DNA from 3 places in the Streptomyces sp. SLBN-31 genome. Region 2 is predicted to be linked to each of the others. Evidence: riboswitches for the same ligand, from Rfam matches in the RefSeq annotation. Region 2 holds a riboswitch; each other region holds the start of a gene.
What was found. A riboswitch is a leader RNA that binds a small molecule or an ion and turns the genes downstream of it on or off. The one in region 2 is predicted to bind S-adenosylmethionine.

Region 1: another riboswitch for S-adenosylmethionine. It lies ahead of thrC (threonine synthase); the one in region 2 lies ahead of FBY22_RS31895 (aminotransferase class V-fold PLP-dependent enzyme).
Region 3: another riboswitch for S-adenosylmethionine. It lies ahead of FBY22_RS21895 (hypothetical protein); the one in region 2 lies ahead of FBY22_RS31895 (aminotransferase class V-fold PLP-dependent enzyme).

Annotation. Positions count from the first base shown of each region.
Region 1 is NZ_VFNC01000003.1:343,976-354,031, forward strand. Features, by position in the region: gene murQ (N-acetylmuramic acid 6-phosphate etherase) at 1-105, shown strand, start outside; gene FBY22_RS39050 (hypothetical protein) at 155-724, shown strand; gene FBY22_RS39055 (carboxylesterase/lipase family protein) at 738-2,276, opposite strand; gene FBY22_RS39060 (NADH:flavin oxidoreductase) at 2,401-3,519, opposite strand; gene groL (chaperonin GroEL) at 3,694-5,316, opposite strand; gene FBY22_RS39070 (cold-shock protein) at 5,677-5,883, opposite strand; gene FBY22_RS39075 (MoaD/ThiS family protein) at 6,326-6,601, opposite strand; gene thrC (threonine synthase) at 6,714-8,000, opposite strand; SAM riboswitch class I at 8,019-8,173, opposite strand; gene FBY22_RS39085 (glucosyl-3-phosphoglycerate synthase) at 8,343-9,287, shown strand; gene FBY22_RS39090 (trehalose-6-phosphate synthase) at 9,351-10,056, shown strand, end outside.
Region 2 is NZ_VFNC01000002.1:2,581,133-2,591,188, reverse strand. Features, by position in the region: gene FBY22_RS31915 (c-type cytochrome) at 1-461, shown strand, start outside; gene FBY22_RS31910 (ubiquinol-cytochrome c reductase iron-sulfur subunit) at 458-1,513, shown strand; gene FBY22_RS31905 (cytochrome bc complex cytochrome b subunit) at 1,510-3,144, shown strand; gene trpD (anthranilate phosphoribosyltransferase) at 3,282-4,346, shown strand; SAM riboswitch class IV at 4,424-4,540, shown strand; gene FBY22_RS31895 (aminotransferase class V-fold PLP-dependent enzyme) at 4,678-6,039, shown strand; gene FBY22_RS31890 (Lrp/AsnC family transcriptional regulator) at 6,064-6,345, opposite strand; gene FBY22_RS31885 (rhomboid family intramembrane serine protease) at 6,342-7,076, opposite strand; gene FBY22_RS31880 (hypothetical protein) at 7,232-7,471, shown strand; gene FBY22_RS31875 (NYN domain-containing protein) at 7,507-8,850, shown strand; gene FBY22_RS31870 (NlpC/P60 family protein) at 9,061-10,056, shown strand, end outside.
Region 3 is NZ_VFNC01000002.1:424,915-434,970, forward strand. Features, by position in the region: gene FBY22_RS21880 (GNAT family N-acetyltransferase) at 1-414, opposite strand, end outside; gene FBY22_RS21885 (ABC transporter substrate-binding protein) at 503-1,531, opposite strand; gene FBY22_RS21890 (amino acid ABC transporter ATP-binding protein) at 1,601-2,398, opposite strand; gene FBY22_RS21895 (hypothetical protein) at 2,395-2,814, opposite strand; SAM riboswitch class IV at 3,139-3,247, opposite strand; gene FBY22_RS21900 (glutathione S-transferase C-terminal domain-containing protein) at 3,313-4,176, opposite strand; gene FBY22_RS45795 (putative leader peptide) at 4,370-4,480, opposite strand; gene FBY22_RS21905 (DUF1684 domain-containing protein) at 4,873-5,697, shown strand; gene FBY22_RS21910 (AAA family ATPase) at 5,760-6,278, shown strand; gene FBY22_RS21915 (serine/threonine-protein kinase) at 6,544-7,977, opposite strand; gene FBY22_RS44260 (DUF6131 family protein) at 8,443-8,598, opposite strand; gene FBY22_RS21925 (hypothetical protein) at 8,781-9,005, opposite strand; gene FBY22_RS44465 (hypothetical protein) at 9,704-10,056, shown strand, end outside.

The DNA.
Region 1 (10,056 bases), on a different contig from region 2:
AACGCGATCCTCACCCTCCTGGCGGACGTCGACGGCCCCACGGCGGCCCGGCTGCTCGAGGAGTCCGGCGGACACCTGCGGGCGGCGCTGGCGGCGGCCCGCTGAGGGACCGGCGCCGGCGGCCCGGGGCCGTTGTCGGTGCAGACTGTTACCCATGAACCACGCCCAGCTCACCGCCCTGGGCCGAGCCCTCCGCCTCCTCGGCGAGCACGGCGAGGCCCTCACCGCCGACACCCCGGACGCCAGGTTGCACGAGGTCAGGGCCGATCTGCGGCGCGCCCTGGACCTGCTGGACGAGAGCGTCTCCACGGCGGCCCCCGCCACCCGCTGCGCCGAGCACCCGAACGGCCCGGTCGACGAGAGCGCCCCCGACCGCTGCCTGCTCTGCGAGACCCGGCGCCGGGCGGCCCGCCGCGCCGAGTTCAACGGCGGCTCCCTGCCTGTGCACCCCACCGAGTCCGCGCCCTCCCGCTACGGCGTCCGGGGCGACCGCCCCCAGCCCCAGCAGCGCTGGCTGCCGGAGCTGTGGACGGGGCAGGAGTGGCAGCTGTGCGGTACGCCGAGGAGGGACCGGCGCGAGGCGGAGCTGTATCTCGCCGCCCAGCGCCGGGGCCCGCGCGCCGCCATGGCCTACCGGCTGGTGCACGAGTTCACCGACTACGAGGTGCTGCGGGTGTGGGGCACCCCGGTGAAGGTCGACATCGAGCCGCTGGGCAACCTCTGAACGCCGAGGCGGCCTAGGCCCTGTCGGCCTGGGAGAGCAGCGGCAGGGGGGTGAACTCGTAGCCCTCCCACAGCTGCCGCGTGGCCTCCTCGGGGTAGGGCCGCACCTCGGGCCGGGCGTCCAGTACCTGGACCAGACGGTCCGCCTCCCCGTACGCCGGCCAGCCCGGGTCGCCGGTGCGCGCGAACGCCGTCCACGACGCGCGGAAGCGCGCCGACAGCTCCTCCGCCTCCGCCGGCACACCGCTCCCCGCGAAGAGCAGGTTGCCGAGGTCGGCCTCGAACGTGCCGAACAGCAGGGGGATGTCCAGGCCGTGGCAGGCGCCGAGGACGCCGCCCGCGCCGGGCGCCGGCCAGGTCAGCTCGTAGAAGTGGGCGCGGCCGCCGCCCACCACCTGCGCCTGAGCCAGCCGCAGGCTCGGCATGGTGAACAGCCAGTCCGTCTGGACGCGTTCGTACAGGTCGCTCGGGGTGGCGTCGGGGTGGGCGGCGCGATAGGCCCGCTCAGCGTCGGGTCCGGGCCCGAACGTCCGCAGCGCCCACGCCGCCTGCTCCTCGGTGACCTTGCCGAGCAGTTCGCCCATGACGAGGAACAGCCGCCACTCGTCGCGGTTGTGCCCGACGAGCAGGTCCAGGTCCCGGGCCGCGCCCGCGGCCAGCGCCTGCCAGGGGGTGACGGGCAGCACCTCGCCGTCGACGACCGGCGAGAAGGGCGTGACCGTGGGCGCCGCCCGCCCCCACCGGTCCTCGTACTGCCGCATCTTCGCGCTCAACGCCTCGCCGGCGGAGGTGAGTTGCCGGGGGTCCACGGCGGACAGCGCGGCCGCCGTCGGCGGCAGACCGGCCTCCCTGGCGATCTCGGCGGCGATGTCCCGGGCGAGTTCGTCGGAGAAGTAGGTGCCCGGCACGCTCTGGGCGATCGCCCGCCCGAACAGCCCCCGCGCCCTCGGCATGGCCAGCAGCGCCGCCACCGACCCCGCGCCCGCCGACTCCCCGAACACGGTCACCCGCCCGGGGTCGCCGCCGAACGCCGTGATGTTGTCCCGTACCCACTCGAGGGCGGCGACCTGGTCGAGCAGGCCCCGGTTGGCGGGCGCCCCCTCGATGCTCGCGAACCCCTCCACGCCGACCCGGTAGTTGAGGGTGACGACGACCAGGTCGCCGTCGCGCGCGATGCGCTGGGCGTCGTAGCCGGGGCTGCCGGAGTGGCCCAGTTTGTAGGCGCCGCCGTAGATCCACACCATCACCGGACGGAGCGCGGCCGGATCGGCCTGCGGGGTCCAGACGTTGACGGTGAGCCAGTCGTCGCCGTCGGGCGCGTCCAGCACGCCCCTGCGGCCCTGGATACCGAGATCCTGCGGGGGCGGCGGCCCGAACGCGTACGCCTCCCGTACCCCGTCCCAGGCCCGCACGGGCCGCGGCGCCTGGAACCGGAGCTCACCCACCGGCGGTTCGGCGAACGGCACGCCCCGGAAGACGGCCAGCCCGCCCTCCAGACGTCCTCGCACCGCGCCGGCTCCGGTGCGTACGACCGGACCTTCCGCTGTCGTCATCGTCGGCTCCTCACGGGTGGGGATGCGGGGCTGCCGGTCCACTCAAACGAACAAGCTTGCTGGAATCAAGCAAACCCGCGCACTCCGCGCCGGCCGCGGTCGGCGGTCGGCGCGGAGTCGCCGTTCAGCTCAGGGACTTCAGCGCCGCCGCGTCGTAGGGCTTCAGCTCGTCGAAGCGGCCGGCCAGCACCTTCGCGGCCCACTCCGGGTCCTGCAGCAGGGCCCGCCCCACGGCCACGAGGTCGTACTCGTCGCTCTCCAGCCGGTCGAGCAGGTCGTCGATGCCCCGTACCGGCGATCCCTCGCCTGCGAACCCGCGGATGAAGTCGCCGTCGAGCCCGACGGACCCGACGGTGATCACCTGCTTGCCGGTCAGCTTCTTCGTCCAGCCGGCCAGGTTCAGGTCGGCGCCGTCGAACTCGGGCAGCCAGTAACGCCGGGTGGAGGCGTGGAACGCGTCGACGCCCGCCGCCGCCAGCGGGGCGAGGATCGCCTCCAGCTCCTCGGGGGTCTCGGCGAGCCGAGCGGTGTAGTCCTGCTGCTTCCACTGCGAGTAGCGGAAGATGATCGGGAACTCGGGCGACACGGTCTCCCGCACGGCCGCGACGATCTCCGCCGCGAACTTCGCACGGGCGACGAGGTCACCGCCGTACGCGTCCGTGCGGTGGTTCGTCCCCGCCCACAGGAACTGGTCGACCAGGTAGCCGTGCGCGCCGTGGATCTCCACGCCGTCGAAGCCGATGCGCTCGGCGGCCGCGGCGGCCTCGGCGAACGCGCCGATGACGTCGTCCACGTCGCGCTGGGTCATCGCCCGGCCGGTCGGCTCGGCACCGGCGGTGACCAGGCCGGAGGGGCCGACGGCGGGGGCGTCGGGGAAGGGCGGGTCGCCCTGCTCGCGGACCATGCCGATGTGCCACAGCTGCGGCACGATCGTGCCGCCCGCCGCGTGCACCGCCTCGGCGACCCGCTGCCAGCCCGCCAGTTGCTGCTCGCCGTGGAAGCGCGGGACGCGGTCGCTCTGCCCGGCGGACTCGTGGCCGACATAGGTGCCCTCGGTGACGATCAGACCGACGCCGGCGGCGGCGCGGCGGGCGTAGTACGAGACCACGTCCTCGCCGGGGATGCCGCCAGGGGAGAACTGGCGGGTCATCGGCGCCATCACGATGCGGTTGGGGACGGTCAGGCCGTTGATCGCGGTGGGCCGGGACAGGATCTCGGCGGCGCGGGAGGTGGTGGCGGTCACGCGGGGGTACTCCTCGGTATGTGCATACGCATAGACACTGCTTCAGCGTCAACCGCCGCACGCGTCACCGCATTTCCGGCCGCCCTGTGACCCCGGACACGCCGAAGGGCGGCACCGCCTGCCGGAGCAGGAAGTGCCGCCCTCCTTAGGGACGTTGATCAGCCGTCAGGCGGATCAGAAGTCCATGTCACCGCCCGGCATGCCGCCACCGGCGGGCGCGGCGGCCTTCTCCGGCTTGTCGGCGATGACGGCCTCGGTGGTGAGGAAGAGCGCGGCGATGGAGGCGGCGTTCTGCAGGGCAGAGCGCGTGACCTTCGCCGGGTCGATGATGCCTTCCTTGACCAGGTCGACGTACTCGCCGGTCGCGGCGTTGAGGCCGTGACCCGGGGTGAGGTTGCGGACCTTCTCCACCACGACGCCGCCCTCGAGGCCGGCGTTGACGGCGATCTGCTTCAGCGGGGCCTCGAGCGCGATGCGCACGGCGTTGGCGCCGGTCGCCTCGTCACCCTCGAGGTCCAGCTTCTCGAAGACGCTGGACGCCTGGATGAGCGCGACGCCACCACCGGCGACGATGCCCTCCTCGACGGCGGCCTTCGCGTTGCGGACGGCGTCCTCGATGCGGTGCTTGCGCTCCTTGAGCTCCACCTCGGTGGCGGCACCGGCCTTGATGACCGCGACACCGCCGGCGAGCTTCGCCAGGCGCTCCTGCAGCTTCTCGCGGTCGTAGTCCGAGTCGCTGTTCTCGATCTCGGCGCGGATCTGGTTCACGCGGCCCGCGACCTGGTCGCTGGCACCGGCACCGTCGACGATGGTGGTCTCGTCCTTGGTGATGACTACCTTGCGGGCCTTGCCCAGCAGGTCGAGGGTGGCGTTCTCCAGCTTGAGGCCGACCTCCTCGGAGATGACCTCGCCGCCCGTGAGGATGGCGATGTCGCCGAGCATGGCCTTGCGGCGGTCGCCGAAGCCCGGGGCCTTGACGGCGACGGACTTGAAGGTGCCGCGGATCTTGTTGACGACCAGGGTCGACAGGGCCTCGCCCTCGACGTCCTCGGCGATGATCAGCAGCGGCTTGCCCGACTGCATGACCTTCTCCAGCAGCGGGAGCAGGTCCTTGACCGAGGAGATCTTGGAGTTGGCGATCAGGATGTACGGGTCGTCGAGGACGGCCTCCATACGCTCCATGTCGGTGGCGAAGTACGCCGAGATGTAGCCCTTGTCGAAGCGCATACCCTCGGTGAGCTCCAGCTCCAGACCGAAGGTCTGGGACTCCTCGACGGTGATGACGCCTTCCTTGCCGACCTTGTCCATGGCCTCGGCGATGAGCTCGCCGATCTGGGTGTCGGCGGCGGAGATGGAGGCCGTCGAAGCGATCTGCTCCTTGGTCTCGACATCCTTCGCCTGCTCCAGCAGGGCACCGGAGACGGCCTCGACGGCCTTCTCGATACCGCGCTTGAGGGCCATCGGGTTGGCGCCGGCGGCTACGTTGCGCAGGCCCTCCTTGACCAGGGCCTGGGCGAGAACGGTCGCCGTGGTCGTACCGTCACCGGCGACGTCGTCCGTCTTCTTGGCGACTTCCTTGACCAGCTCGGCGCCGATCTTCTCGTACGGGTCCTCGAGCTCGATCTCCTTGGCGATGGAGACACCATCGTTGGTGATCGTGGGGGCGCCCCACTTCTTCTCGAGGACGACGTTGCGGCCCTTGGGGCCGAGCGTCACCTTCACGGCGTCCGCGAGCTGGTTCATGCCGCGCTCGAGGCCGCGCCGCGCCTCCTCGTCGAACGCGATGATCTTGGCCATGTGAAGTGGTCCCTCCAGGACTGGGGGTGATTCCTTCGGACCGCGCCCGCGCCCGCGACGGACGGCTCGCCGACCCGTGGGTTCCTTGCCCCACCCGGCCTGCGGGCCTCACCGACCCGGTCCTTCTTTGTCACTCTCACCTTCAGAGTGCTAACGCCAATGATTAGCACTCGCCCCTGCCGAGTGCAAGCGCCTCCCGTGGACTGAGCCCCCGGAGCGCCGGGCGCGGGGGGCGCAGACGGAGCGCGTCGGGCCGTGCGGAGCGCGGGCATGCCGGAGGGCCCGCACCCATGACTCCCCATGGGGTACGAGCCCTCCGAAGAAAAGAAGAACGACGCTGCTGTCTACCCGGCGCGTGCTTCAGCTGGTCGCCAGTCGGACCATGTCCGCCTGCGGCCCCTTCTGGCCCTGCGAGATCTCGAAATCGACCCGCTGGCCCTCTTCCAGGGTGCGGTACCCGTCCATCTGGATGGCGCTGTAGTGGACGAAAACATCCGCACCACCGTCGACCGCGATGAAGCCGTACCCCTTCTCCGCGTTGAACCACTTGACGGTGCCCTGAGCCATGCCTAACTCCCCTATTACTGGCCCTTGCACAGATCCGCACTTCGCGGATCCGGGTCAGACCTCACCCCCCACGGTTTGGGGGCGTGCGCCGGAACGCGTCGACCGCGGCTGAATGTATCTGTCCAACTGCCGTCTGCAACAGGTCAATCGGACGAGAATTCTGGACGGCAGGGGTCCGGAATGTAGTGAGAATTCGCCCGAATTCAGGGCAAGTCGGGCTCCATAAAAGGAACAAAAGCCGCGAAAGGCATGCACACTTTGGCTGCATCTCGACGGGCACGCGGCAGGAATTCTGGGCTCCCGATCCGGAGATCAGCAGCGCGTTCCCCAACTGTACCGCGCTCAACCACACTGAATTGCCCCCTCCGCTTCTCTTACGGAGGGGGCAATTCGATGAACTCTTCGTAACCGGCGTTACCGAAGGTAATGATCGGTCATTCGGTCAGCCCCCGGCGACGGCCGGGATGATCGACACGCCCGCACCGTCCGGGGTCGCCGTCTCCAGTCCCTGCTCGAACCGCACGTCGTCGTCGTTGACGTACACGTTGACGAAGCGGCGCAGCTTGCCCTGGTCGTCCAGGACGCGGGCGGCGATGCCGGTGTGGTTCTTCTCCAGGTCGGCGATGACCTCGGCGAGGGTGGCACCCTCGGCGCTCACCTCGGCCTGGCCGCCGGTGTAGGTGCGCAGGATGGTGGGGATGCGGACGGACACGCTCATGTTCAAGACCTCCGGTCAGGTAAGCGCCCCAGGGGCGCGGGGCTGTGTTCGGTGTGCGGCTACCGCCGCGTGGGCGCGACCAGCCCCCACCGGCCCGCAGTCGAAAGATCGGCTAGGCGAGCCCGGCCTCGCGGAACGAATCGAGGTTGGGGCGAATGGTCGCAGTCAACCCCGTGCCTGCCACCGCATCCAGCGTCTTGAGGCCGTCGCCGGTGTTCAGCACGACCGTGGTCAGGGCCGGGTCCAGCACGCCGTTCTCGATGAGCTTGCGCGTCACGCCCACGGTCACGCCGCCGGCGGTCTCGGCGAAGATGCCCTCGGTGCGGGCCAGCAGCTTGATGGCGTCGACGACCTGCTCGTCGTTCACGTCCTCCACGGCACCGCCCGTGCGGCGCGCGATGTCCAGGACGTACGGCCCGTCGGCCGGGTTGCCGATGGCCAGGGACTTGGCGATGGTGTTCGGCTTCTGCGGCCGCACCACGTCGTGGCCCGCCTTGTAGGCGACCGACACCGGCGAGCACCCCTCGGCCTGAGCCCCGAAGATCTTGTACGGCTTGTCCTCGACGAGCCCGAGCTTGATCAGCTCCTGCAGCCCCTTGTCGATCTTCGTCAGCTGCGAGCCGGAGGCGATGGGGACCACGAGCTGGTCGGGGAGCTTCCAGCCGAGCTGCTCGCAGATCTCGTACGCCAGGGTCTTGGACCCTTCCGCGTAGTAGGGCCGCAGGTTGACGTTGACGAAGCCCCATCCCTCGCCGGCCGGGTCGCCGATCAGCTCGGAGCAGAAGCGGTTCACGTCGTCGTAGTTGCCCTCGATGCCCACGAGCTCGCCGCCGTAGACCGCGGCCATGACGACCTTGCCCTGCTCCAGGTCGTGCGGGATGAACACGCAGGACCGGAAGCCGGCGCGGGCCGCGGCGGCGCCGACGGCACCCGCGAGGTTGCCGGTGGAGGAGCAGGAGAGCGTGGTGAAGCCGAAGGCGCGCGCGGCCTCCAGGGCCTGGGCGACGACGCGGTCCTTGAAGGAGTGCGTCGGGTTGCCGGAGTCGTCCTTCACGTACAGTCCGCCGGTGACACCCAGCTCGCGCGCCAGGTTTTCGGCCTTGACGAGCTTGGTCCAGCCGGGGTTGATGTTCGGCTTGTCCGCCACGTCCGCCGGGACGGGCAGCAGCGGCGCGTAGCGCCAGATGTTCGCGGGTCCCGCCTCGATGCGCTTGCGGAGCTCCTCGGTGTCGTAGGCCGAGAAGTCGTACGCGATCTCGAGCGGGCCGAAACACTCCTCGCAGGCGAAGACCGGGCCGAGCGGCACCCGGTGACCGCACTCGCGGCAGGAAAGCGCCGAGGCGGGCCCGAGGTCTACGGTCGTGGAGTCGGTGGTGCTTGCAACAGTCTGCGCAGCCATGTGAGGCGAGGCCCTTTCTCCTCATCTTCCTCACGACGCATCTCGCCGTGAGACGGATTTGGCACCTTCCCTAGCCGGGAGCCTCGCGGAATGATCAACGTTGATCTACGAGACCGGCTGGAGGGTTGCCGGGGCTTCATCGGGCCGTATCCCTCTGCCCCTCTGGATGAGCGGTATGTGGTTGTTGAACTCGTTGAACGCGAGACGACCCCCGACATGCGATGGTCATCAGCGTTGTTCAAGACTGTAACCGAAGGCCAGGACAGTTGAGATAGCCGTCCGAACCGCGAGATGGATCACAATCCGGTCCTTTCGCCGAGAGAACGCAGAGGAGCCGCCTACGTGCTGGAAGAAGTCGAGCGCTGGCTGAGCACCCACTCCTGGTCCGTCACCGACCGCCCGCTGCACCAGATCCTCGCCGCGAAACAGCGCACGGGCCAGTCGGTCAGTGTCGTGCTGCCCGCGCTCAACGAGGAGGAGACGGTCGGCGACATCGTCGCGATCATCCGCCACGACCTGATGCAGCAGGTCCCGCTCGTCGACGAGATCGTGGTCGTCGACTCCGGTTCCACCGACCGCACGTCCCAGGTCGCCGCGGCGGCCGGCGCGCGGGTAGTGCACCGCGACGACATCCTGCCCCGCATCTCGACGGTCCCCGGCAAGGGCGAGGTCCTGTGGCGCTCGCTGCTGGTCACGACCGGGGACATCGTCTGCTTCATCGACGCCGACCTGAAGGAGTTCTCCTCCGACTTCGTCTCCGGGATCGTCGGCCCGCTGCTCACCGACCCCGGGATCGACCTGGTCAAGGGCATGTACGACCGTCCCCTCGGCGGGGCGCAGGGACAGGGTGGCCGGGTCACCGAGCTGATGGCCCGCCCCCTGCTCAACATGCACTGGCCGCAGCTGGCCGGCTTCGTGCAGCCGCTGGGCGGCGAGTACGCGGCCCGGCGCAGCCTGCTGGAACAGCTGCCGTTCCCCGTCGGGTACGGGGTCGAGCTGGGCATGCTGGTCGACGCCCTGCATCTGGTGGGCCTGGACGCGCTCGCCCAGGTCGACGTAGGCGTCCGCAAGCACCGCCACCAGGACGGCCAGGCCCTCGGCCGGATGGCGGCGGCCATCTACCGCACGGCCCAGCTCCGCCTGGCCCGCGGCCATCTCGTCCGTCCCTCCCTCACCCAGTTCGAACGGGGCACGGACGGCTTCGAGCCGCGCACCTACTCCGTGGACACGGAGGAGCGGCCGCCGATGACGGAGATCGCGGAGTATGCGAGCCGCAAGGTGGCGTAGGGCATACGCGGACCGGGTGGTCGTTACGTTTATGCGTTTGTGGACCGGGCTACGTTGAGGCGTATGGCTTCCTCGCACGACGCTGCCCCTCAGGTACTGGTCGCGTCCAACCGCGGCCCGGTCTCGTACACACTCCAGCCGGACGGCTCGCTGGCCGCCAAGCGGGGCGGCGGCGGGCTGGTCTCCGGCCTGTCGGCGATCGGTCCCGACGCGGGCGCGCTGTGGGTGTGCTCCGCGCTGTCCGACGGCGACCGGGAGGCGGTGCGGCGCGGGGAGGGCGAGCCCGGCGTGCGGATGCTCGACGTCCCGGCCGACGTGCACGCCGACGCCTACAACGGCATCGCCAACTCCGTGCTCTGGTTCGTCCACCACATGCTGTACCAGACGCCGCTGGAGCCGGTCTTCGACGCTGAGTTCCGGCGGCAGTGGGCGTCGTACGAGACGTACAACCGTGCCTTCGCCGAGGCGCTGGCCCAGGAGGCGGCGGAGGGCGCGGCGGTGCTGGTGCAGGACTACCACCTGTGCCTGGTGCCGGGGATGCTGCGGGAGCTGCGGCCGGACCTCAGGATCGCGCACTTCTCGCACACGCCGTGGGCGCCGGTGGAGTACTTCCGGATGCTGCCCGACGACATCGCCGAGCAGCTGCTGCGCGGCATGCTCGGCGCCGACCGGCTGGGCTTCCTGACCCGCCGCTGGGCGGAGGCGTTCACGGCGTGTACGGCGCTCGTGGGCGGCCTCGGGGAGACACGCGTCGGTGTGCACGGTCTCG
Region 2 (10,056 bases):
AGCTCGCCGCGTACATCTCCTCCCTGGGCGCCGGCCCGTCCGTCCCGACGAAGGCGCAGTACGGCCCCGACGGTGCCGACATCGCCAAGGGCGGCGAGCTGTTCCGCACCAACTGCGCGCAGTGCCACAACTTCACCGGCAAGGGCGGTGCGCTCACGCACGGCAAGTTCGCGCCGAACCTCGAGGGTGTCGCGCCGAAGCACATCTACGAGGCCATGCAGACCGGCCCGCAGAACATGCCGTCGTTCCCCGACACCACGCTGTCGGAGCAGAACAAGAAGGACATCATCGCGTACCTGAACGCGGTCAACGGAGACGACACCGAGAGCCCCGGCGGCCTTGAGCTGGGCGGTCTGGGCCCGGTCTCCGAGGGCCTGTTCGCCTGGATCTTCGGACTCGGCGCGCTGATCGCGGTCGCCGTCTGGGTCGCCGCTCGGACCGCAAAGGCCAAGAAGTCATGAGTAGCCAAGACATTCCAGAAGAGAACCTGCCCGCTGAGCAGGACGTGCACGGCGCCGTAGGGATCGCGGACGAGAAGGACCCGTTCGCCGACCCCGGTCTGCCGCCCCACGAGCACCGGATCCAGGACATCGACGAGCGGGCCGCCAGGCGGTCCGAGCGCACGGTGGCCATGCTGTTCACGGTCTCGATGCTGGCCACGATCGGCTTCATCGCCTCCTACGTGGCGATCCCGCACGACAAGGCCATCTACGTCTTCCCGATCGGCCACATCAACGCGCTGAACTTCGCGCTCGGCCTGACCCTCGGTCTGGCCCTGTTCGCGATCGGCGCGGGCGCGGTCCACTGGGCCCGCACCCTGATGTCCGACGTGGAGGTCGCGGACGAGCGGCACCCGATCGAGGCCTCGCCCGAGGTCAAGGCCAAGGTCATGGCCGACTTCAAGCAGGGCGCCAAGGAGTCCGCGCTCGGTCGCCGCAAGCTGATCCGCAACACGATGTTCGGCGCGCTGGCCCTGTTCCCGCTCTCCGGCGTCATGCTGCTGCGCGACCTCGGTCCGCTGCCGGGCACCAAGCTCCGCCACACGCTCTGGTCCAAGGGCAAGCTTCTCGTCAACATGAACACCAACGAGCCGCTGCGTCCCTCCGACGTCGCGGTCGGCTCGCTGACCTTCGCCAAGCCCGAGGGCCTGGAGGAGAAGGACGAGAACTTCCAGACCGAGATCGCCAAGGCGGCCCTGATGATCGTCCGGCTCCAGCCGGAGAACATCAAGGACAAGCAGGAGCTCGACTGGTCCTACCAGGGCATCGTCGCGTACTCGAAGATCTGCACCCACGTCGGTTGCCCGATCTCCCTGTACGAGCAGCAGACGCACCACGTGCTGTGCCCCTGCCACCAGTCCACCTTCGACCTCTCCGACGGTGCCCGGGTGATCTTCGGCCCCGCCGGTCACGCCCTGCCGCAGCTGCGCATCGGCGTGAACAGTGACGGTTACCTCGAAGCGCTCGGCGACTTCGAGGAGCCCGTCGGTCCTGCCTTCTGGGAGCGCGGATGAGCACCAACCACAACACCGAGGCCCGGCGCGGCAAAGCGCCGGCCGGCGAGCGCGTCGCCGACTGGGCCGACGGCCGGCTGGGGATCTACTCCCTCGCCAAGACCAACATGCGCAAGATCTTCCCCGACCACTGGTCGTTCATGTTGGGCGAAGTGTGCATGTACAGCTTCATCATCCTCATCCTCACGGGTGTGTACCTGACGCTGTTCTTCCACCCGTCGATGAACGAGGTGGAGTACCACGGCAGCTACATCCCGCTGCAGGGTCAGATGATGTCCGAGGCGTTTAACTCGACCCTGCACATCTCCTTCGACGTGCGCGGTGGTCTGCTGATCCGGCAGATCCACCACTGGGCCGCGCTGATCTTCCTCGCCGGCATGTTCGTGCACATGATGCGCGTGTTCTTCACCGGTGCGTTCCGCAAGCCGCGTGAGGTCAACTGGCTGTTCGGTTTCCTGCTGCTCGTCCTGGGCATGTTCACCGGCTTCACCGGTTACTCGCTCCCGGACGACCTGCTCTCCGGCACCGGTGTCCGCTTCATGGAGGGCGCGATCCTGTCCGTGCCGGTCGTCGGCACGTACCTGTCGATGTTCCTGTTCGGCGGCGAGTTCCCGGGCGGCGACTTCGTGGCCCGGTTCTACTCGGTCCACATCCTGCTGCTGCCGGGCCTCATGCTGGGCCTGATGGTGGGCCACCTGATCCTGGTCTTCTACCACAAGCACACGCAGTTCGCGGGTCCCGGAAAGACGAACAACAACGTCGTCGGCATGCCGCTGCTGCCGGTGTACATGGCGAAGGCCGGCGGCTTCTTCTTCCTGGTCTTCGGTGTCATCACGGCCATCGCGGCGATCGCCTCGATCAACCCGATCTGGGCCATGGGCCCCTACCGTCCGGACCAGGTGTCCACCGGCGCCCAGCCCGACTGGTACATGGGCTTCTCCGAGGGCCTGATCCGTACGATGCCGGGCTGGGAGATCAACCTCTGGGGCCACACGCTCGTCCTGGGCGTGTTCATCCCGCTGGTGATCTTCCCGCTCGTCCTGGTCGCGATCGCGGTCTACCCGTTCATCGAGTCCTGGGTCACCGGCGACAAGCGCGAGCACCACATCCTGGACCGTCCGCGCAACGCCCCGACGCGTACCGCGTTCGGTGCCGCGTGGATCTCCTGGTACTTCGTGCTGATGATCGGTGGCGGCAACGACCTGTGGGCCACGCACTTCCAGCTGTCGATCAACGCGATCACCTGGTTCGTGCGCGTCGGCTTCTTCGTCGTGCCGGTGCTCACCTTCGTCGCCACCAAGCGGATCTGCCTCGGCCTGCAGCGCCGGGACAAGGACAAGGTGCTGCACGGTCGCGAGTCCGGCATCATCAAGCGCCTGCCGCACGGTGAGTTCATCGAGGTGCACGAGCCGCTCAGCCAGGAGGCGCTGCACACCCTCACGGCGCACGACCAGTACAAGCCGCTCGAACTCGGCCCGACGGTCGACGAGAACGGCGTCGAGCGCAAGGTGAAGGGCTCCCACAAGCTGCGCGCCAAGCTCAGCGAGGCGTACTTCGGCGAGGAGTCCCAGATCCCGAAGCCGACCGTCGAGGAGTACAAGGAGATCACGAGCGGCCACGGCCACCACTGATCGCTGCGCTCGCCACGCGCACCAAGGGCCCCCGTCCGTTCTCCGGACGGGGGCCCTTCGCGATGCCCGTGCCTGGATAGGGTGGGCACACACTGCGTTACGCCCACGACACGTCTACGACCATCAGGAGCGGCCCCATGAGCGCTGTGACCCCCGCTGGAGGCGACACCGCGGCGGGCCGTTCCTGGCCCCTGCTGCTGAACGGCCTGCTGAGCGGCAAGGACCTGTCCACCGACGACACGGCCTGGGCGATGGACCTCATGATGCGCGGCGAGGCGACCGACGCCCAGATCGCCGGCTTCGTGGTGGCGATGCGGGCCAAGGGCGAGACGGTCGAGGAGATCAACGGCCTGGTCCGCACGATGTACGAGCACGCGAACGTCATCGAGGTGCCGGGCCCGACCGTGGACATCGTCGGCACCGGGGGCGACGGCGCGAAGACGGTGAACATCTCCACGATGTCGTCGATCGTCGTCGCGGGCACGGGTGCGCGGGTGGTCAAGCACGGCAACCGGGCCGCGTCCTCGGCGTCCGGGGCGTCCGACGTCCTGGAGAAGCTGGGCGTCAACCTGGAGCTGCCCGTGAAGCGGGTCCCCGAGGTGGCCCAGGAGGCCGGGATCACCTTCTGCTTCGCCATCAAGTTCCATCCGGCGCTGCGTCATGTGGGCGCCGCCCGAGGCCAGTTGGGCATCCGTACGGTCTTCAACGCGCTCGGCCCGCTGACCAACCCCGCCAAGGTGCGGGCGCAGGCGGTGGGTGTGGCCGATCCGCGCATGGCGCCGATCGTGGCCGGAGTCTTCGCCGAGCGCGGCAACTCCTCCCTGGTCTTCCGCGGCGACGACGGCCTCGACGAGCTGACGACGACGGCCACGTCGCGCGTCTGGATCGTCCGGGACGGCAAGGTCACCGAGGAGACCTTCGACCCCCGTGACGTCGGCCTGGACCTGGTGCCGGTGGAGGCGCTGCGGGGCGGGGACCCGTCGTACAACGCGGAGGTCGCCCGGCGGCTCCTGGACGGCGAGACGGGTCCCGTGCGGGACGCCGTCCTGCTGAACTCGGCGGCCGCCCTGGTGGCCCTGCAGCCGACGGAGGCCTCTCTGGCCGATCAGTTGGGGGCGGGCATGGCGAAGGCCGCCGAGTCCATCGACTCCGGTGCGGCCAAGCGGGCGCTGGAGCGCTGGGTGGCCGCCAGCAACGCGTAGGGCGTGTGCAGCGCGCGGTCCCGTCATCCGGACTCGGGTTGCGGGACCGCGATCACTTCACGTACGTTCCTGTACCAGGTCATGAGTGACAGTCATGAGGCCCCGGCCGACTGTCCGGCAACCCTCCGTCCGTGGCGGGGTGCCCCGGGTGAAGACCAGGCCGTAGGCAGCGAGGTCTGCGGCAAGCGCGGATCCCTCACGAACCGGGGATCCTGGTCGTCGAGGAGTCTTCCGTGAGCAAGCGAATGCGATAGGGCCGCAGAGCCCCCCTCCGCGCACCCCTCTTCTCTTTCCGGCCCGCACGCGCGTGCCCTTTCACGGGAGTTCCCCCATGTCTGTCTCCACCGCTGCCTCCACCCAGACCGTTTGTGCCCCTCTGCCCGTTCTGGGCGGGGATGTCACCGTCCCGCTCGTCACCGGTGGCGAGGTGACCTACGCGGCGCTCGACTGCGCGGCCAGCGCGCCCGCCCTGCAGCGCGTCTGGGACGACGTCGCGGCCTACGCCCCGTACTACGGCAGCGTCCACCGCGGTGCCGGCTACCTCTCCCAGCTGTCCACCGACCTCTTCGAGAACGCCCGCAGGACGGTCGCCGAGTTCCTCGACTGCCGTGCCGAGGACCAGCTGGTCTTCACCCGCTCGACGACGGACTCCCTCAACCTCCTCGCCCGCGCCCTGCCGGCCGGCTGCCAGGTCTTCGTCTTCGAGACCGAGCACCACGCGAGCCTGCTGCCCTGGCAGGACGCCCACGTCACCTACCTCGACGCCCCGCGCACCCCGGCACAGGCCGTGGAGACGCTGGAGCGCGCCCTCGCCGGGCGCGACCCCTACGGCCCGGCCCTGGTCTGCGTCACCGGCGCCTCGAACGTCACCGGCGAGCGGTGGCCGGTGCGTGAGCTGGCCGCGGCGGCCCACGCGCACGGCGCCCGCATCGTCCTGGACGCCGCCCAGCTCGCCCCGCACCACCCCGTCTCCGTCCGCGACCTGGACGTCGACTGGGTCGCCTTCTCCGGCCACAAGCTGTACGCCCCCTTCGGGGCCGGCGTGCTGGCCGGTCGCGCCGACTGGCTGCGCGAGGCCGACCCCTACCTCGCGGGCGGCGGCGCCAGCCGCAAGGTCACCCGCCGCGAGGACGGGGGAGTGGACGTGGAGTGGCACGAGAGCGCGGCCCGCCACGAGGCCGGCTCCCCGAACGTCATCGGCGCCTACGCCGTCGCGTCGGCCTGCAAGGCCCTCACGGAGGCCGGCTTCGACACCCTGGTGGCCCGCGAGCGGTACCTGATCGGCAAGGTACGGGCGGGGCTGGCCGAGGTCCCGCAGGTGAAGGTGCTGTCCCTCTTCGGCGACGACGCCGACCGGGTCGGCGTCATCTCCTTCGTCGTCGAGGGCTGGAACAGCTCCCACTTCGCCGCGGCCCTCTCCGCCGAGTACGGCATCGGCGTCCGCGACGGCCTCTTCTGCGCCCACCCCCTGGTCCGCACCCTGCTCGGCTCCGCACCCCAGACCCAGGGCGAGTGCGGCGCCCCTGAGGCCGCGCCCGGCGAGAAGTCCCTGAACGCGATCCGGGTCAGCTTCGGCGCGGGCACCCCGGACGAGCACGTCGAGCGCTTCGTCGGCGCCGTCAGGGAACTGGTGAGCGCCGGCGCGAAGTGGACGTACCGCACGCAGGACGGCCGCTGCGTGCCGGCGGTCTGACCGGACGGGGTCGGGAGGCGGCGGTCAGGAGTCGAGGCCGATCGCGAACGCCGCCTCCAGGTCGTGCTGGGAGTAGGTGCGGAACGCCACGTGCGTGTCCGTGGCCTCGACCCCGGGGATCTTGCTGATCGAACCCGGGATGACCTCCGCCAGGTCCTCGTGCTGCCGCACCCGGACCATCGCGATCAGGTCGTAGGTGCCGGTCACGGAGAAGACCTCGCTGACGGAGTCCAGCGCGGCGATCCGCTCCGCGATCTCGGGGATCCGGTCCACACTGGTCTTGATCAGGACGATCGCGGTGATCACGGCTGGTTCTCTCCCTCGGGTGCCGGAGCTGGGGCGGCCTTCACTTTAGTCGTACGGCGCAAACCCGCCCACGCGCAGACGAAGCCCAGTCCGAAGCCCACCAGGTGGGCCAGATAGGCCACTCCCGGCCCCTGCGGCGCCCGCCCCGCCGCCAGCCACTGCAGGCTCGCCCAGAACGGCAGCACGACCCACGCGGGGAAGCGCAGGGGGAGGAAGAAGAGGAACGGGAGCAGGCTTGTGACCCTGGCCCCGGGGAAGAGGTACAGAAAGGCGCCCAGGACCGCCGAGACCGCCCCGGACGCGCCGACCAGCGACTGCCCGGACGTGGAATTGGCCGCGGCGTACCCCAGCAGGGCCAGGTAGCCGCAGCCGACGTAGAAGACGGTGAACCGCACGCGGCCCATGCGTTCCTCGGTCATCACTCCGAAGACGAACAGGAAGAGCATGTTGCCCAGCAGGTGCACCCAGCTGCCGTGCACGAAGAGAGCCGTCGCGGGAGTCAGCGCGGCCCGCGGAGAGCCCGCGAAGAGCTCGGCGGGCACCACGCCCCAGCGGTGGAAGTAGGCGCGCTGCGCGGCGAGCAGCGCGTCGCCGGAGCCGTAGGCGGGATTCAGGCCCGCCGCCGGACCGGTCACGAAGACCAGGCAGCACAGCGCGATCAGCGCGTATGTCACGGGCGCCGAGGGACGCCGCATCGATCTGCCGAGGGTCGCGCTCCAGGTGCCGATCATGAACACAGAGCATGACGTAACCGGACGCAGCCGCACAGACCGCCTCGCCGCCGTGGACGGACCAGCGGCAGGTTGCCGCCAGGCCGTAGGGTTACGGCCACACGCTCCAGGGAAGCTGGCGCGTCACGGACACTAGAAGGAAGAGCACAGTCACGATGACGGTTCCCCTGCCGACCGCCACGACGCGGTGGCGCTGCACCCTCTGCGGCAACCTCACGCGTTTCGACGTGACCCGCTCGTCGAAGGTCGTCGAGTACGTCCACCTCGACCTCGCCGGTGAGCCGAAGGTCGAGGAGCGCGAGGTGGTCAGTGAGACCATCGAGTCGGTGCGCTGCCGCTGGTGCAACGCCGTGGATCAGGTGGAACTCGTGGACAGGCCGGGCGCCGACTCCTGACGGAGCGGCCCCGCACAGGTGATGGGGTGTGACGGATGGTGGAGACACAAGGCGGGGGGCCGGGCGACGGCGCCGCCGAGGTGCTCGACCGTCCGCTGCCCGACGGTGTGCGCCGCAGAGTCGTACAGATCGTCTCCGACGGGTTCGGCTCGCTGACCGTCGCGGAACTGCCCGCCCAGCTCAGGCAGTACGCCCGGTTCGCCCCGAACCGGCGGGCCAAGTTCGCGGGCAACGCCATGGCGGCCGCGCTGGAGACCGATCCGCTGTTCCGGCAGCGCATCGGGGAGAAGCTGAGAGAGGTCCAGCCGGAGCTCGCCGGCGCCCTCGACTCAGGCTCGCCGCCCCCGGCCGCGGATCCGCTCGACGTGGCGGCCGCGGCCTATGTTCTGCGCCCCACGGGCTGGGTGAAGCTGGTGACCGCGGCCGGCGAGGAGGCCCAGCGGGCCGACGCCGAGCGCGCCGACGAGGAGAGCCGGGCCGAGCTGGAGCGGCTGCGCGAGGAGCTCGCCGCCGCCCGCGACCAGACGCGCGCCGAGACCGAGCGGCTGCGCCTGGAGCTGGACTCCGCCAAGAAGGAAGCGGAATCGCTTCACCGCAAGCTGCGCGCCGCCCTCAGCGACGTCAAGCGCGGCGAGGCCGCCCTGCGCAAGGTCCAGAGCGAGATCGAGGCCGTGCGCGCCGAGGGGCAGGCGCAGGTGTCCCTCGCCGAGACCGAGAGCCGGCGGCTCAAGGCGCGGCTCGGGGAGGCGGAGGCGGCCCTGGAGGCCACGCGCAAAGCAGCGCGGGAGGGGCGCAGTGTCGGGGACATGCGCGTCCGTCTGCTTCTTGACACCGTTCTCGATGCGGCGCAGGGGCTCAGGCGCGAACTGGCCCTGCCTCCCGTGTCCGTGAGGCCCGCAGAAACCGTGGATGCGGTGGAACCGGGACGAATGACCCCGAAGGACATCGCCGCGCGCGCCCTGTCCGAGCACGATCCGGCCGTTCTCGACCAGCTGCTGGCCCTGCCGCAGGCGCACTTGGTGGTCGACGGCTACAACGTGACCAAGACCGGCTATCCCCAGATGCCGCTGGAGAAGCAGCGCCTGCGGCTGCTGGGGCAGCTCTCGCAGCTCGCCGCGCAGACCGGCGCCGAGGTGACCTGCGTCTTCGATGGGGCCGAGCTGGCCGCTCCCGTGCTGCTCGCGCCGCCGCGGGGCGTGCGGGTGCTGTTCTCCAAACCGGGCGTCACCGCCGACGAGTTGATCCGGCAGCTGGTGCGCGCCGAACCGCCGGGGCGGCCGGTCATCGTCGCCTCCACCGACCGGGAGGTCGCCGACGGGGTGGCCCGGGCGGGCGCCCGGCCGGTCGCGTCTGCCATGCTTCTGCGGCGGCTGTCCTGAAGGTCGAAGTTGCGGGCTCAATGACCGAATTGGCGGTATCGTCACGCAACGTAGTGTCAACCGCGCATCACTGCATGTGAGTTGTGTGTAAAGAATGCATGCCGTGACGAGATTTTGCTCCTGAGGATTTGAACTGATCACGAGTAGGTCACTAGGGTCTGGCCTCGAACCTCCGAGCGGGTGATCACTCAAAAGAAGGAGTTCACCTCCGTGGCGTCCCACCGTCGACCCAAGCAGCCGAGCCGAGCACGTGTGACCGTGCTCACTACCGCAGCCGCTGCAGCCGTAGCCTTCAGCGCCAACGCCGCCAGCGCGGCACCGAGCGAGAAGCCCTCCAAGGACGAGGTCAAGGCGAAGGTCGACAAGCTCTACGAGCAGGCCGAGCAGGCCACCGAGAAGCTGAACGGCGCCAAGGAGAAGCAGGAGAAGCTCCAGAAGGAGATCTCCACCATCCAGGACAACGTGGCACGCGGCCAGGAGGAGCTCAACGAGCTCCGCGACTCCATAGGCCTGGCGGCCGCCGCGCAGTACCGCACCGGCTCCATCGACTCCTCCGTCCAGCTGTTCCTGTCGTCGAACCCCGACGACTACCTGGACAAGGCGTCCACCATGGACCAGCTCAGCGCCCAGCAGGTCGAGGCGCTGAAGAAGATCCAGGAGAAGCAGCGCGAACTCGCGCAGCAGCGCTCCGAGGCCTCCGACAAGCTCAAGGACCTCGCCGCCACCCGTGCCGCGTTCGCCGCGCAGAAGAAGGACGTCCAGGGCAAGCTCGCCCAGGCGCAGAAGCTGCTCAACTCCCTGACCGCCGCCGAGCGCGCCGCCCTCGCCGCCGCGGACCAGCGGGCCAGCCGCAGCGCGAGCGAGCGGGTGGACCTCGGCGACACGACGGCCTCCTCCAGCCGGGCCCTCGCCGCCTTCCACGCCGCCCAGACCCAGATCGGCAAGCCGTACTCCTACGGCGCCACCGGTACCGCCGCCTACGACTGCTCGGGCCTGACCTCCTGGGCCTACGCCCAGGCCGGCGTCACCATCCCCCGCACGTCCCAGGAACAGGCGAACGCGGGCACGAGGATCTACAGCCAGAGCCAGCTCAAGGTCGGCGACCTCGTGATCTTCTACAGCGACCAGCACCACGTCGGCCTCTACGCCGGCAACGGCATGGTGCTGCACGCCCCGCGCACCGGCACCAACGTGCGCTACGAGTCG
Region 3 (10,056 bases), 2.2 Mb from region 2:
GCCCATCTCGACGGTGCGGCGCCGGTAGGGGCCCGGCTCGGTGCGGGCGATCAGGTCGAGGATCTGGGGTACGTCGTCGCGGCCGAGGCGTACGGCCTCGGAGTCGGGCTCGGCGCGCAGGGAGGTGTCCACGAGCTGGACGCCGTGTCCGACGCTGACGACCTCCCAGCCGTCCGGCGCCTCGGTGACGCCTCGCACCGCGGCGGTGCCACCGGGGCCGACGAGACTGGCCAGGTCGGCCCAGGCGCGCGGGTCGTCCTCGTCGGAGAGGGCGTGGAAGGGGGCGACGTCCTGGTGGTAGCGGGCGGCGTGGCCGATGCGTTCGGCGAAGTGGGCGTGGGGACCGGTGAGGGCGGCCCAGGCGGGGTTGTCCAGGACGTGCGAGGAGGTGGCGTCGACGGTGGTGACGGACATGGTGTGGCGGTCTCCGGTGTGCGGCTCGGGATGTCCGGCGTGTGGGGACTCCACCGCGAGGTGGTGGTGGAGTCCCCACACGCGGTGGTCAGGAGTTGTCGAGCGGGAGTCCGGGCGGGTTGACCTCGGACTTGGCGACGGCCTCGTTGGAGAGGTTGTAGGCCTTGAGCCACTCGGCGTACTGACCGTTCTTGATCAGGTAGTTGATGGCGTCGGCGAGCGGCTTGGCCAGCCCGCTGTCCTTCTTGGCGGTGGCCGCGATCAGGCCCTGAAGGCTCGCTCCGGCGCCCGAGTAGGTGCCCGCGGTGCGGGTGGCGTTGGGCGTGTTCGCGACCTGGCTGTTGTGGTAGGCGATGCCGGGGTTGGGGCCGAGGTACGCGTCAATCTTGCCGCTGGACAGGGCGAGGTAGACGCTGTTGCTGTCCTGGAAGTACTTGACGGTGAGCTTCTTGCCCTCCTTGGCCAGCTTCGCCTTCCACTCCAGGAGGATCTTTTCCTGGTTGGTGCCAGAGCTGACGGAGATCGTCTTGCCGGCGAGGTTCTCGTAGTCGCCGCCGAAGTTCCAGGTGCTCTTCTTGGGCACGGTGAAGGCGAGGTTGTCCTGCCGGTAGGAGGCGAACTCGTATTTCTTCTTGCGCTCTTCGGTGTCGGTGACGTTGGAGAACGCCACGTCGACCTTGCCGCTGTCGATGCCGACGAAGAGGTTCTCCCAAGTGGAGTTCTTCACCTCGGGCTTGAGGCCGAGGACCGCGGCGACCAGGCGACCGAAGTCGGGCTCCGCGCCGGTGAGGGTTCTCTGGTCGCCGCCGACGTAGGCCAGCGGCGGGAAGCCGGCGGGCAGGGCGCCGATGCCGATCTCCAGCTTGCCGCTCTTCTTGAGAGCGGCGGGCAGTTCGGAGCTGATCGACTTGACCTCGGAGACCTTGATGGTGGTCTGCTGGGCGGCGCCGTTGGAGGCCTGGCCGATGACGACCTCGCCGGACGTGGCGGCGGTGTCGGTGGTGGTGGCCGCGTCGCTGTTGCCACCGCAGGCGGCGAGCCCGGTGACCAGGGAGGCGACGGCGGTCGCCGCGGTGATGCCGCGTATCGGGCTGCGTCGGGTGAAGTGGGTGCGCATGGCCGTTCCTTGTCGCTCAGGGGCGGTGATGAGGGTGGTGGCGTGGGGGGAGGTCGTGGGGGCGGCGGGTCACAGGACCTTGCTGAGGAAGTCCCTGGTCCGCTCGTGCCGCGGTGCGTCGAGGATCTCGGAGGGCGGCCCCTGCTCGATGATCTTGCCGCCGTCGATGAAGACGACCCGGTCGGCGATCTCGCGGGCGAAGCCGATCTCGTGGGTGACGATGACGAGGGTGGTGCCGCTGGAGGCCAAGTCCCGTATGACGGCGAGGACTTCGCCGACCAGTTCGGGGTCCAGGGCGGAGGTGGGCTCGTCGAACAGGATGACGCCGGGGCGCAGGGCCAGTGCGCGGGCGATGGCGACGCGCTGCTGCTGGCCGCCGGAGAGCTGGCGCGGGTAGGCGCCGGTCCTGTCGGCGAGGCCGACCCGGCCGAGGAGCTCGCGGGCCAGCTCCTGGGCTTCGGGCCTGCCGAGCCGGCCGGTGGCAACCGGGGCCGCGGCCACGTTGTCCAGGACCGTCAGGTGCGGGAAGAGATTGAAGTTCTGGAAGACGAACCCGATCCGCCCGCGCTGGGTGAGGATGGCCCGCTCGCTCAGCTCCTTCAGCCGGTCGCCCTGCCGCTTCACGCCGATCGGCTCGCCGTTGATGCTGACGTGGCCGATCTCGGGCTTCTCCAGGTGGTTGATGACCCGCAGCAGGGTGGACTTGCCGGAGCCGGAGGGGCCGAGGATCACGGTGACCTCGCCGGGGCGGACGGTCAGGTCCACGCCGTCCAGGACCCGGTGGGTGCCGTACCACTTGTGCACGTCGTGCACCTCGACGGTGGCGGCTTCGACGTCCGCCACGGCGTCGGCGGTCTTGGCGGTCATACGGCGGCCTCCCGGCGGACGCGGGCCCGCAGGTCGGTGAGACCGGTGCGGAGCTTCTGCAGTGGCGCCGGCGGCAGGCTGCGGGTGGCGCCGCGGGCGTAGTGCCGCTCGACGTAGAACTGGATGACGGAGACGACGCTGGTGAGGATCAGGTACCAGACGGTGACGACCAGCAGGAGCGGCACGATGTCGCCGGGGTAGGTGGAGCCCATGGTCTGCGCCGAGCCGAACAGGTCGAGCAGGTTGGTCACCAGTCCGTGGACGAACTGGGCGACCAGGACCAGGACGATCGCGGTGGCGATCCAGCGTCCCGGCCGTCGCAACGGCAGCACTCGCTGGGCGGTGAGGGCCTTGGACGGTTGGGCGGCGCTGGGCGCCTCGGGCAACGTGACGGTGGCGCCAGGGGGTTCGCTCATGGTGGGCTCCGGCTGGGTGGGAACACCCCGGAGGCACGCCGGCATGCGGGGACGCACACGGCGGCGGGAGACCGGGAGTGGGAAGGGCGACGGCACACCGCGCGGGCGGTGTCGGTCAGGGAGTGCGGGGGCTGCGGGGAGGTGTCAGCCCCGACAGCGGGCACGGCCCGGTGCGGTACACAGTGCGCTGTTGACGCGGAGCAGATCGACGGCGCGGTTGGCGACGAGCACGTTCGTGTACGCCGGTTCGCAGCCCTGGGAACGGCGTGCGGCCGTTCTGGGAGCTGCGTACATGGCGTCACCGTCACTGTTCCGGCCCTGTGGGCCTCGCGCTTACCGACGTGTCATCGGCCGGGTCGTCACCTGGGGCACCCCACCGCGGCGCGAGGGTTGCCGGTCAGCAAGCCAGGGCTTGTCGCTGACACTCATGACCGTTCTGGGCCGTAGTCAAGACAACTGCCCGAACGTATGTCAACACCGGTCCACCAGGTGGAACGGCTAACGGGCCGCGTGTGCAGCCCAGTCGAGCATCTGGACGGCCGATCCGGCCGCCTCCCGCCCGCGGCACTGGGCGTGGTGGCGGCGGTCGATGCCGTCGAGGTTGAGGTGGATGCCGAAGGCGGGGTGGGCGGTCAGACGGCGGGCGTAGGACCACAGCGCCGGGTGGCCGGCGATGCGCTGGACCGCGGCGGCGTCGAGGTGGTGCCGGTGCACGGTGTCGAGCCGTATCAGCGCGACCCACAACTCGACGTCGGCGGCGGTGACTTCGTCGCGGATCAGGTAGGTTCGGCCGTCCAGCCAGCGGTCGAGGGCGCCGAGGGTCTCCAGCAGCGTGGCCAGGGCCATGTCACATTCCGCTGCCTCTCCGCCCACGGCCCCGGCCCGCTGCGCCGCCCCCTCGATACCCTCCACGCACATCCGCTCCACCGCCTCGATCTCCGACTCCGCGCCGCACGGGTAGAGCGAGGGACCGCCGGTGTCGAAGCGGTGGGCGAGGTCGCGCATGATGTCCCGGTCATGGGTGCTGACGATCCGCCCTGACCAGCCGTCACTGAGGACCGGCGCCGCGGCCGGGCCGGGGTAGCGGTGCGCGCTCGCCTCGTACAGCGGGCGCAGGGCCGAGTGGCCGCCCTCGGGACAGTCGGGGACGGCGGGCAGGAGGGCCACCGGACAGACGGCGTCCAGGCCGAGCAATGTGTGGGCGACGGCGATGCGCAGGCCGTCGGGACACGCGGTCGACAGATGGAGCCGGTAGCGGCCGGGAACGGCGTAGTGGCCGCTGCGCGCGTCCCTGCCGATGCGGCCACGGAAGGCCGGCGCGGGCCGGACGGAAACGTGGGCGGCCGGTGATGTGACGGTCATGACTCTCCCCGAAAGCGGGCGCGGACGTACGCGCGGCGGAGGCGACATCGGGCTGGGCCCCGTGGTCGAATCCCCCTCGTCCGCCCGCCGGGGGCGTCGGGGATGCGACCACGGAACCCCAGGAGCGGAGCTCACCTGGGCGCGCCGAACGGAAGGATGTCCCAGGGGACACTGTCGGCACGAAGGGCGCAGGTCAGCCCATGAGGCCGAGCGCGCTGCAGACGCGGAGCAGGTCGATGTGACGTCGGGAGGTCAGCAGAGGCGAACGGCTCACTCGGACAGTGACCGGATCAAGGCGCCTCATACTTCCCTACCTGTTCACTAGGATTCCCTCAGTGAGTGTCGATCCGACGGTCGGCGACGTCAAGAGGGCCGTCCCGCATCGCGGACACCCTGCCAGGTACCGGTGCCGACCCGGTCGGCCCAGGAAGGGGTCATACACGTGGTCCGGACATCGGACTGGTTTCGCCTGCCGGAGTACACCGGCAGCACCCTGCGCCGGCACCTCGACCTGCGCGCAGCTCTCGACACAGGTCCAGGACACATGACTGACAAAAAGCTGTCACACGCGCACCGGAATGCGGCTGCGCCCGGCACCTGTTCTGGACTGAATGACTGTTGGTGCAGCGCACGCCCGCTGGGCGGGCGGCCCTCAACCTGCGCACCAAGACATCCCCGATCCGAAGGAGATCCTCCATGACCACCGAGGCCACCACGACGGACCTCCATGCCTTCACCGAGGCATGGCTGGAGTGGTACCGCGCCCAGGAGGCCCGACTCGCCGCCCCGCACGGGTTCCTGGCGGTCACCGGACTGCACTGGCTCGACGACCGGCCGCAGCGCTTCCCGGACGCGCCCGGCGCCTGGCACACAGGTCTGGAGGGGGTCGTCGTCACCCTCGACGACGGCGAGGAATTGGTCGTCGACGGAACGCCGGTGCACGGTGAGCACCGCTTCGGTGTGCTCCCCGAGCGCGGTGGCGTCGACGCCGTCTGGGGAGACGCCGTGATCGAGGTCGCCCGGCGTGGCGGACAGGACATCGTGCGCCCCCGGCACCCGGACGCTCCGCTGCGTACGGCCTTCACCGGAACGCCCGCCTACGCTCCCGACCCCCGATGGACGGTGACCGGCCGTTACATCCCCTTCGACACACCGCGGCCGACCACCGTCGGCGCTGCGGTCGAGGGCCTGGAGCACGTCTACGACGCTCCGGGCAGGGTCGAGTTCGAGCTGGACGGGCGGCAACTGTCGCTGACCTCGTTCCCCGGCTCCGGCGGGGGTCGGTTGATGGTCCTGTTCACCGACGCGACCTCTGGGGTCACCACCTACGCGGCCAACCGGGCCCTGACCCTGGAACCGCCCGCCGCCGACGGCACGGTCGTCCTGGACTTCAACCGGGCCGCGAACCTGCCGTGCGCCTACACCGACCTGGCCACCTGCCCGCTGCCCCCGGCCGAGAACCGGCTGCCGGTGGCGATCGAGGCGGGGCACAAGATCCCCCGCGAGCGCGGCGGTTCCTGAGCCGGGGCCCGCCCTTGACCAACTGCAAGACGTCTTCGCCCGATCACGAACCGGGGGCATCCATGCAACGCATCTTGGTGGTGGGCGTCACCGGCTCGGGCAAGTCCACCCTCGCCCGAGCGCTGAGCAGTCGTCTGGGCCTGCCGCACCACGAGATGGACGCCCTGTACTTCAACGGCCCCGACTGGTCCGTCAACGGCGAGCTGACCGAAGACGTATCGAGGCTCACCGCCGAGCCCGGCTGGATCATCGACTCCATCGGCTATCCGGAAGTCCGGGACCTGCTGTGGAACCGAGCCGACACGGTGATCTGGCTGGACTGTCCCAAACGCGTCGTCATGCCTCGCGTCCTGCGCCGGTCCTTCCGGCGCACCGTCACACGCGAGGCACTCTTCGGTGGCAACAGGGAGACCTGGAAGGACTGGCTGAGCCGGGAGCACCCGGCCTGGTGGGCATGGTCCCAACACGGCACCCGCCACCGAGAAATCGAGAGCCGGGTGAACGACCCCCGCTTCGCCCCTCTCCACACCCTCCGCTTCGCCCACCCCGATGACACGGCGGCCTGGCTGACGTCCCTGTGAGCCGCGGGCCGGACAGGCAGTCCCGGTATCCCTCGTGTGGCCCGCCGCTGGCCGCGACCGGCGTCGGTGGCGGTCACGCTGGCATCCCGCAACCGAAACGGGGTTCCCATGAAACTGTCGCCGGCGATCGTGGTCGGGGCGCTGACCACGGCACTCTGCTCAGCCGCGGGCTCCGTACAGGCTGCCGCGTCCGCAGCCCGGGCACGGCGGCGACACCATTACCTGACAGGGGTGGCGCTCCGCCCCGTCACCCGTGTGTGCGCTGCTACTCCCGGCCTTTTCGCGTCTGGCCAGGGGGGCCCGCGGGAGACTTCTTCTTGTCTGCGGCCTTCCCCGGGGCCGCATCGGTCGCCTTGCCGTCACCGGACGTCCGGGAGGCAGGACCGGTCAGATGCCGCGTCGGCTGATCAACAGGCAATGAGACAGCACGGCTGTCCGGAACCGTCGCGCGGAGAGGGCGGGCAGCGGCCGAACGGGAGGAGGGCGAGGCCTTCGGAGCGGCGGAACCGCCGTCGTCGGCCGAGGACTTCGGGGACGCGGAGTGGGCGGGGTGATCACTGGCGGACGGAGCCGCCTCGCCGGTGGCGTCGTGCTGCGAGAAACCATCGGTGGCGATGAGACCGGCGGTCATCACGGCGACCAGGGCGGCCGCTGATCCACACACCGCCACCCGGCTGCGGGCGAAGGCGTGCCGGGAGGCCGCCCGTGGAAGACCGGCCGCGCCGGCCGCGGCGGTACCGAGCGGCCGCGCGCCGGGCAGCAGACTGCGGTGCGTGCGGTCGCTGTCACCGTCGCTTTCGTGTGCGGTCGACCGCAATACGGCGCTGCTCATGGCCGGTGCCGTCGGCTGAACCCGCCCCGCACTGGACGTGACCTCGGCCAGATGGGCCAGGGCCCGGGCGCACTCGCGTGCCGTGGGACGGTCCTGCTCCTCCAGAGCCGTCATCCGGTGCAGCAGGTCGCCGAACGCTTCGGGCAGGAAGTCGGGGAGCGCGGGTCGGCGGTGCAGTCGGGCGATGGCCGCCTCCAGGGGGCCGCCTTCGTATTCGAGCCTGCCGGTGAGGCACTCGAGTAGGACCAGTCCGAGGGCGTAGACGTCGGCCGGTGGGCCGACGGGCCTGCCGAGTACCTGCTCGGGGGACAGATAGGCGGCCGTGCCGATGAGGGTGCCGGTGGCGGTGTGCGTGGTGGAGTCCAGCAGCCGGGAGATACCGAAATCGGTCAGATGAGGACTGTCCGAGGCGTCCAGGAGGATGTTCGACGGTTTGACGTCCCGGTGGATGATCCCCTTCTCATGGGCGTGGTCCAGGGCGTCGGCGAGGGCGGCGCCGAGCGTGGCGGCAGCTTCGGGCGACAGAGCGCTCTCGGCGATGCGGCTCTTGAGGGTGGGACCGTCCACGAGTTGCATGACGAGGTAGGCGTCGCCGTCGTGCCTTCCGGCGTCGTAGGCGGTCACCAGTCCCGGATGCTGTAGCTGGGCCAGAATGACCGCTTCGCTGCGGAAGCCCTCCTCGGTGTCGAAGCCGGTACCGGACCGGAAGATCTTCACGGCCACGGGCCGCCGCAGTTGCAGGTCGAAGCCGCGGTGCACGTCGGCCGCGCCACCCCAGCCGATCAGCCCGTCCAGGCGGTAACGGCCCCCCAGTATCCGGGCGTTGCACCGTGTGGGCCGTCCGTCATGCCCCTCACGCAACCTCAACTCGCCCTCCCCGGCCTCGCGGAACAGAAACTGGCAGGCACCCGTCGTGGGCCGGCCACCGAACGCAGGTACCCATCCAGCGACCTCTTGCACAGCGGCGGGCGAATCTTCTGGCCCATGCTCAAGTGATCCGTTACGCGCAAGGCCGCCGGCCGCCGGCTCTGGGACCAGGCGGCCGACGGCCGAAAGGGAGGCAAGGAGGCGAGGCGTCCTCTTGAAGTGTCCTCTTGAGGTGTCCTCTTGAGGTGTCCTGTCGAGGTGTCCTCTCAAGCTGTCGAGGTGTCCCTTCGATGTGTCCTCTCGAAGATTCCGGCCCCTGTCAGGGTCCGGGGCCGCCGCCACAGGGCGGGGCGCGGCCGCTCATGCCATGACGGCGCGGCCGCGCCCGTGATCCTTCACCCTGGTCTCAGTCACCACCAGGCCAGGCCTTGATTCAGGTGGGGGTTTGCTCGAGAGGCGGCACGGTCACCAATAGTGGCGTCGGCCGGCGACCGCGTGCCCCATGGATCCCAGGAGCCAGAAGACGGCGCCGACCACGGCCAGGATGATGCCGATGGTCCACAAGATCGATATGCCGGTGAGGAAACCGACGATGAGCAAAATGATGCCGAGCGCGATCATGACGTACCTCCTGGCGTGACCGGACGTTACCTTCCGGGTGCCCCGAAGCGGCGCTATCACGCCACCTCTCAGGACGCATGTTCCAGCGCCCTTGGTCAACGGAGCCGCCCGTCGCGGGCCGGGCGTCCTGCGTACCACCAGGTCGGCGCGCGGACGGTCGCCGCCCGCTCCCGCTCGTCCCCTCAGGCGGGCTGCACCGCGAACATCTCCAGGTGCCCGCAGACCGGGCAGCGGTAGGCGTCGATCTGCCAGTGCGGCCGGCCCATCCGTCTGGCGCCGCCGAGCGGACCCTTCTCGAGGACGCCGGCGATCCAGTTCGAGTATCCGCGAGCGCCCTGCCCGGAGTCCTCGACGAAGCCCGGCTCCAGCCCCACCGCACCACATTGCGTGCACCGTATGTTGTTCATCGTCGGAGTGTAGACAGCGACTTCGGGCGTGAGTACAAGCGAGTCCCGGTCTCCTCGCGGCAGGGACTCCGAATGGAAACCATGCAAAGCAATAGCCCACCGATTACCGGTTCTTGGTGAAGTATTGCCTGCCGCTTTCTCCGACTTCCCGGACCGGTGTGCATGACACCGCTGCCCATGGTCAACGATCAGTCATGAAACACCCTGGAACGCGCGCCGCCAACTGGCCCGGGGGCAGAGCGAGTTGCCGTTCGACCAGCGGATACGGACCACAATCGACAGGGGAGCGGTCACGCACAAGAGGGCGACAGCCTTGTCACTGTGTAAAAGCTGTCTGATTCCATTGACCTGCGCCTGTCAAATCTGATGTGATCTGCCGCGTCTGACAACGCATCACCTTTCAAGCTTCAAAAGGGGCGGCGCGACCCTTCTCACTGCCCTTTTCTTTCGTTCAGGTCAGGACTGGATTCCCCGCAGATCACAACGCCGCGCGTCAATTGCCCAACTGCCGTGCACACCGCCGCCCGTGCAGTGAAGCAACCACCGTTCGGCTCCCTTGTCCTGCCCAGCGACGAAGCCGGCGTCGACATCGACGTCCGGAGACGGCTGTCGGGTGATGCGCCCCTGTCGGCGTCCCATGCAATCCACCTCCCCGCACCGACGGCGGAGGTCCGCGCGAAGAAAGGTTCCCATCACCCATGGGTACTCCCCACATAGGCGGCGCAGCCCGAGCAACCCTCGCCGGTCTCGCGTCGTTGTCCCTGGCCACCGGCCTGGCACTCGCCATCACCCCGCAGGCGACAGCCGCCCCCCAGGCGACGGTGCACGCGGCGAGATCCAACCCCTACAGCCCCGCGTACCAGCACCCGTACCGGCACGGCGTCCTTCCCACCATCCAGCGGAACGCCAAGATGAAGTCGTGGGCGGCCAACCACCCGGCCGCCACCGCGGCGACCGGCCCGGAAACCCTGTCCTACGGCGGCGGCATCGACGGCATCGGCGTCCAGAGCGGCCACTCCAAGGTCTACCTGGTCTTCTACGGCTCCCAGTG